One region of the Streptomyces sp. NPDC032091 genome, then DNA from elsewhere that is predicted to be linked to it. Evidence: riboswitches for the same ligand, from Rfam matches in the RefSeq annotation. Region 1 holds a riboswitch; the other holds the start of a gene.
What was found. Region 1 has a riboswitch for cobalamin ahead of ACZ5NJ_RS24980 (ABC transporter substrate-binding protein). Riboswitches for the same ligand answer to the same signal wherever they lie in the genome.
Positions count from the first base shown of each region.

Region 2: another riboswitch for cobalamin. It lies ahead of ACZ5NJ_RS26100 (aldehyde dehydrogenase family protein); the one in region 1 lies ahead of ACZ5NJ_RS24980 (ABC transporter substrate-binding protein).

Region 1 is NZ_JBVILR010000016.1:183,078-187,753, reverse strand. Features, by position in the region: gene ACZ5NJ_RS24995 (MarR family winged helix-turn-helix transcriptional regulator) at 1-366, shown strand, start outside; gene ACZ5NJ_RS24990 (ABC transporter ATP-binding protein) at 338-1,189, opposite strand; gene ACZ5NJ_RS24985 (FecCD family ABC transporter permease) at 1,186-2,208, opposite strand; gene ACZ5NJ_RS24980 (ABC transporter substrate-binding protein) at 2,205-3,203, opposite strand; cobalamin riboswitch at 3,239-3,380, opposite strand; gene ACZ5NJ_RS24975 (DUF4352 domain-containing protein) at 3,477-3,986, shown strand; gene ACZ5NJ_RS24970 (GMC oxidoreductase) at 4,091-4,676, shown strand, end outside.
Region 2 is NZ_JBVILR010000018.1:4,985-9,660, reverse strand. Features, by position in the region: gene ACZ5NJ_RS26110 (MarR family winged helix-turn-helix transcriptional regulator) at 1-251, shown strand, start outside; partial or broken gene ACZ5NJ_RS26105 (MFS transporter) at 242-1,497, shown strand; partial or broken gene ACZ5NJ_RS26100 (aldehyde dehydrogenase family protein) at 1,559-2,008, opposite strand; cobalamin riboswitch at 2,169-2,339, opposite strand; gene ACZ5NJ_RS26095 (ABC transporter substrate-binding protein) at 2,399-3,313, shown strand; gene ACZ5NJ_RS26090 (short-chain fatty acyl-CoA regulator family protein) at 3,323-4,676, opposite strand, start outside.

The sequences.
Region 1 (4,676 bases):
CGGGAGGTCTCGGCGGCACTGACCCCGCTCGGCCTCACCCACGTCCAGTTCGTCCTGCTGGCCTGTGCCTGGTGGCTCAACGGCCAGGGCGAGCACCCCAACCAGCTGGCCCTGGCGCGCCAGGCCGGCACGGACGTCAAGATGACCTCCCAGGTGCTGCGCGCCTTGGAACAGAAGGGGCTCGTCGAGCGCGAGGTCGACCCGGCCGACACCCGCGCCAAGCGGCTGCGCGTCACCGCCGCCGGGGCCGAGCTGGCACCCCGCGCCGTGGCCGCCGTCGAGGAGGCCGACGCGCGGTTCTTCCGCACGGTCCCCCTCGACGACGCGGTCCCCCTGCTCAGGCGGCTGGCCCAGCCGGAGGCCTGACGGCCGGCAGCCCTCCGCCGGCCGCCGGGTCCCCGCCGGCGGGCCGGTCCGGGAGGTACACGATGTTCGCAGCGCCCGTCGCGGGATGGACGGCGACATGGGCGCGGACCCCGTAGACCTCCGCCAGCAGTTGCTCCGTGAGCACGTCCCGCGGCGCCCCCTGCGCCACCACCCGGCCGCCGGACAGCACGTACAGCCGGTCGCAGAAGGACGCGGCCAGGTTGAGGTCGTGCAGCACGAGCAGGCTCGTCACGGGAAGCCGCCGGACCAGGCCCAGGACCTCCAGCTGACAGCGGATGTCCAGGTGGTTCGTCGGCTCGTCCAGCGCCAGCAGCCCGGGCTCCTGCACGAGGGCGCGGGCGACGAGCGCACGCTGGCGCTCACCGCCCGAGAGCCCGTCGAAGCGGCGCCCGGCGAAGGCGGAGGCGCCGACGCCTTCCAAGGCGTCGGCGACGCGCCGGCGGTCGTCCGGACCGTCCTGCTCCCAGAACCGCTTGTGCGGGCTGCGGCCCATGGACACGACCTCGCGGACCGTCAGCCCGAAGGTGCCCGCCGCGTCCTGCGGGACCACCGCCACCCGCCGGGCGCGCTCCTTGACGCCCAGCGCGGCGGCATCGGCCCCGTCGAGCAGCACCCGGCCTGCGGTGGGCTGCAGGGTGCCGTAGACGCAGCGCAGCAGGGTCGTCTTGCCGCTGCCGTTCGGCCCGACGACCCCGACCGTCTCGCCCGGCCGGGCGGCGAGGCCGACGCCGTCCAGCAGCGTGCGCCCGTCGACCGCGTAACGCAGGGCCTCGACCGCGAGTTCCGCCGGACGGCCCGTCATCCGGCCACCCCCTCGCTCCGGGTGGACCTGCGCAGCATCCACAGGAAGAACGGGCCGCCCACCAGCGCGGTGACCACCCCGACGGGTATCTCCTCGGGCGCGGCCGCCGTGCGGGCCAGCAGGTCGGCCAGGGTCAGGAACACCGCCCCGGCGAGCGCGCAGACGGGCAGCAGCGCCCGGTGCCCGGCCCCCACCACCATGCGGGCGGCGTGCGGAACCATCAGCCCGACAAAACCGATCGCCCCGCTGTAGGCCACGAGCACCCCGATCACGAGGGAGGCGAGGACGAAGACGGCGGCCCGGAAGCGGCCGGTGTCCAGGCCGAGGGTCCGCGCCCCCTCCTCCCCGGCGAGCAGCAGGTCCAGCGGGCGTGCGAGGGCGACGAGCAGAGCGGTTCCGGCCAGCAGCGCGGCGGCCGGCAGGGCGAGTTCGTGCCAGCGGGCCCCGCCCAGGCCGCCGAGGGTCCAGAACAGCACGGACCGCATCTGGTCCGGATGGGCGGCCAGCACGAGCACCAGGCTGGTCAGAGCGGACAGCACGTACTGCACGGCCACCCCGGCCAGGATCAGCCGGCCCGTGGTCATGGTGCCGCCGCGCCGGGCCAGCGCGTAGACGGCGACGAGCGCGGCGAGGGAGCCGGCGAAGGCGGCCAGCGGGAGCCCGACGGCGCCGCCCGCCCCCACGCCCAGCACGATGACCAGCACGGCCCCCGCCGAGGCGCCCGAGGAGGCCCCCAGCAGGAAGGGGTCCGCGAGCGCGTTGCGGACGAGGGCCTGGAGCACGGCGCCCGCGACCGCGAGGCCGGCGCCGACCACGGCCCCGAGCAGCACCCGCGGCATCCGGACGTCCCACACGATGGAAGCGAAGGCTCCGCGACGCCCGGGCCCGCCCGACAGGGCGTCGAGCACCTGTCCGGGACCGATGCGCACGGGCCCCAGCGCCAGCCCCGCCACCGCCGAGCCCGCCAGCGCGGCCGCCAGCAGCACCAGTACGGCCGCGGTGCGACGGCGGCCGGTCACGCGGCGTCGGGGTGCAACTGGCGGCCCAGGGACTCCACGGCGTCGGCGACGCGCACGCCGAGGACGGCCGAGGAGAGCGGGAGCACGACGAACCGCCGGTTCTTCACCGCGGGAACCTCCGCCAGTGCCGGATCGTTCAACAGGCGCTGCTTCTTGGTCTCCACGGTGGTGCCGCCGTAGTCGTAGATGAGGACGACCTCGGGCCCGCGCTCGATGACCTTCTCCCACGACACGTCGCCGAAGGTGGCGTCGAGGTCGGCGAAGACGTTCGTCCCCCCGGCGAGGGAGACGATCTCGTTGCCGATGCCGTTGCCCCCGGAGGTGAAGGCGGAGCCCTCGCCCGAGTCGTAGACGAAGACGGCCGGGCGGGCCCGGTCCTTGACCCGCGCGGTGACGGCGTCGATCCGGCGCTGCTCCTCCTCGATCAGGGCCGTGCCGCGCTCGGGCACGCCGAAGGTCCGGGCGACCTCGGTGATCTCGGTCTTCAGCTGCGCGAGCCCGACCCGGCCCGGGGTGCAGTACTCGACGCTGAGCCGGGAGCCGATGCCGGACGCGGCCAGCCCCTCCCGGTCGCGGCCCTGCCCCTTGTCGAAGGCGCTGGAGTAGCCGCCGTACACGAAGTCCGGGTCGGCGCCGAGGAGGACCTCCTTCGAGGGGTACTCCTTCGCGAGGACCTTGATGCCCGCGTAGGCGCTCCGGTAGGCCGGGAGGACGGAGTCGTCGAGGTACGCCGTGCCCGCCATCCGGTCCTGCAGGCCGAGGGCGAGCAGCATCTCGGTGGCGTGCTGGTTCATGGTGACGGCGCGTCGGGGCGGGGCCTGGTAGGTGGTGGCGACACCGCAGTTGGTGACGGTGTACGGGAACCCGGGCGCCGCGTGCGCGCCGGGAGCGGACCCTCCCGCCCCGGACGGACCGGCGCACGCGGTCAGGGTCGTCAGTGTCGTCAGGAGCGCGAGCGCGGGGAGCGGGCGCAGGGCTGCGCGGAAACGCGGCATGGTGAGGCCTCTCCGGGGGATCCTCGTCCCCGGTCGAAGTGAAGAGGCGGCGCGTCAGTGTCTGACTCCCGGGGCCCCGTGCAAGGGGCCGCCGGTCACAGTGGCGGGACCGCACCGGATTCGCACCGGTTTCCTGTCCTGCACCGCCCGGGACAATGCGGCCAAGTCTGCCAGATGCGGTGTTTGCCCCATGAAGGCCCTCGAACGCCGCCGGTGGCGGGACCGGCCCGTACGGAGGATCGTGGGCGGCGAGGGGGGTGGAGGAGGTCGGTCATGCGTCACGGCAGCCACACGGGCCACGCGGGTCCGGGGCGCGCGGCCAAGGCCGCCCGTCTCCTCCTGGCTCCCCTCCTCGCGGCGCTGCTGCTCGGCGCGGGCACCGGCGGCTCCGGCGAGACCGTCTCCCTCGACGGTGACCGGCCCGGGGAGCGCCTCGACGTCACCCTCACCCGGGTCGTCGACCCCGCGGGCCCGGCGCCGGCGCCCGGGGCCGACCGGCTGGTCGCCGTGGAGCTGCGCCTGGAGAACACGGGGACCGTGCCGTACGAGGACTCCCCCGCCCCGTCCGCGCACCTCCTGGACACCACAGGGCGGCGGTTCACCGGTCTCGGGGATGCCACGGACGCGGGCCCGGCCCTTCCCGACACCCTCACCCTCGCCCCGGGCCGGTCGGCCGCGGGCTACGTCGTCTTCCGGCTGCCGCGGGAAGCCCGCCCGGCGGCGGTGCAGTTCGCACTGGACTCCGGGCTCGGAGACGACGTCGCGCACTGGAGCCTGTCCTGAGGCCCTGCGGAAACCGGCCGGAAATTATCTCGACGCATCTAGTGACTTAGCAGGCACTCGACAGTAGAACTTGTTCCCACTCCATCGAGAGTGAGGAACGCCACATGAGTGACAAGTCCCTGCACAGCAAGGTGTCCAAGGGTGTCTCCCGGCGCGGATTCATCGCTGGAACCGGTTCTCTTCTGGGAGCCATGGCGCTTTCCGTCAACACCAGCGCCGCCCGCGCGAATCCCGCCACCGGCTCCACCGTCGCGCACGCCCCCCTCGCGTCCGGGACCCGTGTCCCGGCCCTCGTCATCGGCACCGGTTACGGCGGCTCGGTCGCCGCGTTGCGGCTCGCCCAGGCCGGCGTCGACGTCCACATGGTCGAGATGGGCATGGCCTGGGACACCCCGGGCACCGACGGCAAGATCTTCGCCAACACCACCAAGCCCGACTACCGCTCCTTCTGGCTGCGCACCCGCACGAAGGCGCCGCTGAGCAACTTCCTCGGCTTCCCCATCGACAAGGACGTCCCGAAGTACACGGGCATCCTCGACGCCGAGGAGATGGGCGGGATCATCGTCTACCAGGGCCGCGGCGTCGGCGGCGGCTCGCTCGTCAACGGCGGTATGGCGGTGACCCCCAAGCGGCAGAACTTCGCCGCGATCCTCCCCACGGTGGACCCCGACGAGATGTACTCCACCTACT
Region 2 (4,676 bases), on a different contig from region 1:
CCGGCTGGTTCCGGACCGTCGTGGGGGACGACGCGCGCACCAGGAAGGTGGAGCTCACAGACAAGGCCCGTCGTATCGTCGACCGCCTGGTGGCGGAATGGCGGGCCACCGAGGTCGCCCTGGCCGAGCTGGAGGCCGAGATTCCCACCCCGCTCTCCCAGGTCGTGACCGAGATCGAGCGGGCCCTGGAGCGCAAGAGCTTCCACGACCGGATTGCCGAGAAGCTCAAGGAGGATCCGGCGTGGGGCTGACGGGCGCACTGATCGACGTGGCTCCGTTACGGTCGTCCCCACCGTTCCGACGGTTGTGGATCGGCCAGACCTTCTCCGGTATCGGCAGTCAGATGACGGTCGTCGCCGTCATGTTCCAGGTCTGGCAGATGACGAAGAGCCCCGCCTGGACCGGTGCCGTCGGGCTGTCCCAGGCGGTTCCGCTCGTCGTGCTCGGTCTGTTCGCAGGATCCCTCGTCGACCGGGTGGACCGGCGCAAGTTCTATCTGGTCACGACCGGCGGACAAGCCGTGTGTTCGCTCCTCCTCGCGCTCCAGGGCTTCCTTGGACACGTTCCCGTCGCCGGAGTCCTCGGGCTGGTCGCACTCCAGTCGTGTTTCGTCGCGGGCGCCGGGCCCGCCTCGCGCACCTTCATCCCGCAGCTCCTTCCCCCACACCAGCTGGCGGCTGGGCTGGCGCTGAAGCGCATCTCTTTCCAGGGTGCCATGCTGATCGGCCCCGCCCTCGGCGGACTGATCGTCGGAGAGCTGGGAGTCGGCGCCTGCTACCTGATCGACGCCCTGACCTTCGTCGCCGCGTTCTACGGGGCATTCGGCCTGCCACGGATGACCCCAGGTGACGAGCCCGCCCGGCCCGGCTTGCGTGGGGTTGCGGACGGTCTGGCCTTCCTGGGCCGCACCCCGGTCATTCGCGGGGCCCTGCTCACCGACTTGGCCACGACCGTGCTGTCGATGCCCATCAGCTGTTCCCTCTGATCAACGCGGAACGGTTCGGAGGTAACCCGCGCACGCTCGGACTGTTCCTCACGGCGATCGCCGTCGGCGGCGTAGCGGCATCCGTCTTCTCCGGGACCTTCACCCGGTTCCCCCGGCCGGGCCTCGTGATGCTCGCCGGTTCCGCGACCTGGGGAACGGCGCTGGCGCTCTTCGGCACCGCGACGAACCGCTGGGGCGGGCTGGCCTTCCTCGTCCTGGCCGGCGCCGCCGACACGGTCTCGGTGGTCTCGCGGAGCACCGTCGTCCAGATGCACACGCCCCGGGAACTGCTCGGCCGCGTCAGCGCGACCGAACAGATCGTGGGACAGGCCGGGCCCGACATCGGCAACATGCGCGGCGGCCTCGTGGCAGACGCCGCCTCGGGGACAGTGGCCCTCGTCAGCGGCGGCCTCCTCTGCCTCGGAGCCGTGGCCCTGGTGGGCGTCACGACGGCGGACCTGCGCAGCGCGTCCACGTCCTCCCCCGTCCCCAAGACCGTGGCGGGCCCCTGACCCCGAGGCGTGGCGACCTGCGAGGGTCCCTTGATTTCCCCGCCGTCGTCTGCGCGGCCTTCGCCGGATCGTGCTCGGAGGGCTGGAGGATGAACGCGTTCCCGCACGCCAGCGCGGGCGCGGCCTGCCACAGCGGGATCATCGCGGGGAAGTTGAACGGCGCGATGCCGGCGACCACGCCGAGCGGGCTGCGCAGGGAGTGCACGTCGATGCCGGTACCGGCGTTGTCGGTGAACTCGCCCTTGAGGAGGTGCGGAATCCCGGTGGCGAACTCGGCCATCTCCAGGCCGCGTTGGAGATCGCCGTGGGCGTCGGCGACGGTCTTGCCGTGCTCGGACGACAGAAGCCTGGCCAGGCTCTCGCGTTCGCCCTCGACCAGCTGGAGGAAGCGCAGCAGGACGCGGGCGCGTCGCTGCGGGTTCCCCTGCCCCCAATCGACCTGCGCCTCCTCGGCGTTGCCGATCGCGGCCTCGGTGTCGGCCCGCCCGGCCAGCAGGTTGGATCCGGGGATGGCACGGCGGACCGGCGGACTACACCCTGATGGGGGCGTGCCGCTGCGGAAGCCGTGGGAACTACGAGCGCACGGAAGTGGTGTGCGTGCGCTCCGCCGGATCACCAGGGTCGTGGGTACAAACCGGTGCCAGGCGTGTCTGCTCCATCCTCGTGGACAAACGCGGGAACAATCCGCGGCCGGTATCCTGACTCCCGGATCCCCGCGCGCCGCCCGCCTTCCCGACCGACCTCGTCAGTGGCGTGTGGATGGCAGCACACCCCCCGGTCACAGTGGCGGGACCGTGCCGGATTCACACCGGCTTCCCTGCACCGCGGACCTTGTGCCAGGAACATATAGTTGGACGTCCTGGTAAGTCCGGACCGTCACCGGCGCGTCTACAGTCGGAGCATGCGCATCGTCTCGCTGCTCCCGGCGGCCACCGACATCGTGGCGGACCTCGGACTCGCCTCCGACCTGGTCGGACGCACCCACGAATGCGACTGGCCGCCCGCAGCGGTCGCCGCCGTACCCGTCGTGACCCGGGCCGAATTCGACGCGGACGCGCTCACCAGCCGGGAGATCTCCACAGCGGTGGGCGGCGCGGCACACAGCGGATCCTCGCTGTACACCCTGGACGCGGAGGCGCTCGCCGCGCTCGCACCGGACGTCCTGCTCACCCAGGACCTCTGCCAGGTCTGCGCGGTGTCCTACGAGGCGGTCTCCCGCGCGGTGCGCGTCATGGACGCCGGACCCCGGGTGCTGAGCCTGGAGCCGCGGACCCTGGACGACGTACTGGACTGCCTGGTCACGGTGGGCGAGCTGCTGGGGGCGGGGGAGGTGGCGGAGCGGCGGCGTACGGAGTTGCGTGGTCGCCTGGCCGAGGTCCGGCGCCGCACGGCGGGGCGGGCGCGGCCCCGGGTGGTGGCCATCGAGTGGCTCGATCCGCTGTGGCCCGCCGGCCACTGGGTGCCGGAGCAGGTCGCCGCGGCCGGTGGGGAAGCGCTGCTGGCCGAGCCCGGTGAGCACACCGAGCCGATGACGTGGGAGGCGGTGCGTGAGGCACGCCCGGACGTGATCCTCGTACTGCCGTGCGGCTTCCCGCCCGAACGCACCATGACGGAGATCGACCTGCTCACCTCGCTGCCAGGCTGGCACGAACTGCCCGCGGTGGCGGCCGGTGAGGTGTGGGTCCTGGACGGACCTGCGTACTTCAACCGGCCGGGCCCCCGCGTGGTCCGCGGCGCCGAGGTGCTCGCTCACGTGCTGCATGGCGTACGGGTGGGGGACCCGGTGACCGAGGCGGAAGCACGCCGGCTGGGGTGAGGCAGAGCCTCACGGCCGGTCCCGGGTGACGGGGTAGGGGATGAACGTGCTGCTGTTCTCGTCGACGGTCAGGGTCCGGCCGAGCGGCGGGACCGCCCGCTGGGGGCAGTCGAGGCGTTCGCAGAGCCGGCACCCCATACCGATGGGTGTGGCGGCTGAGGCGTTGTCGAGGTCGAGGCCGTCGGAGTAGACGAGCCGCGATGCGTGGCGGATCTCGCAGCCGAGGCCGATCGCGAAGGTCTTGCCGGGTTCGCCCCAGCCGCCGCGGTGCCGAGTGACGGCCCGGGCGGTCCACAGGTAACGCTGGCCGTCGGGCATGGCGGCGACCTGGACGTGGATCCGGCTGGGCGCGGCGAAGGCCTCGTAGACGTTCCACAGCGGGCAGGTGCCGCCCGCGCGGGAGAAGTGGAACCCGGTCGCCGACTGCCTCTTGGACATGTTCCCGGCCCGGTCGACCCGGACGAAGGAGAACGGCACCCCGCGCAGCCTGGGGCGTTGCAGGGTGCTGAGGCGGTGGCAGACGGTCTCGTAGCCGATGCCGAAGTGGTCGGTGAGGCGTTCGATGTCGTAGCGGAACTCCTCGGCGGCCGTGTGGAAGGCGCCGTACGGGAGGATCAGCGCGGCGGCGAAGTAGTTCGCGATGCCGATCCGCGCCAGGCCGTGGGCGGGGGAGCCGGACGGGAAGTCCTCGGCGGCCAGCCGGTCGAGCTCGGCTCCGTGTTCGAGGAGGGCCAGTTGGGTGGCCATGCGGAACGCCTGTTGGCCCGGGCGGAGCCGGCTGGACAGGTGCAGGACGCGGGTCGTCCCGTCGAAATGGTGGAGGCGGTCGGAGTCGGCCGAGAGGCGGATGCCGTGGCGCTCGGCGAGCCGGTTCGAGAGCACCCGGACGACCTCTCCGGGGCGGATGCCGATCTCCTGGGCGAGGGTCTCGGCGGCGAGGTCGGTGTCGTGGAGGTAGTTCTGGCGCCGGTAGAAGAACTCGCGGATTTCCTCGTGTGGTGAGCGCGGCGCGGCCGGGCCGCCGTCGCGTCCGTCCGCCGTGTCGGCCAGCCGTTCCGCCAGGAGCTGGCTGCGCCTCCCCAGATCCAGCAGCACGGAGGCGACGGCGGGCATCCGGGAGGCCAGTTCGGCCAGGTCGGAGGGGGAGACGCGGGCCTCGGCGACCTCGCTCGCCAGTGCCTCACGCAGGTCGGCGACGAGGCGGCTGGTGTCGCGCTCGGAGAAGAATCCGGGGTCCACGCCGAAGGCCTCGGTCAGCCGCAGCAGGACCGGCACGGTGAGCGGGCGCGAATCGTGTTCCATCTGGTTGAGGTAGCTGGGCGAGATACCCAGGACCTTGGCCAGCCCGGCCTGGTTCATCCGG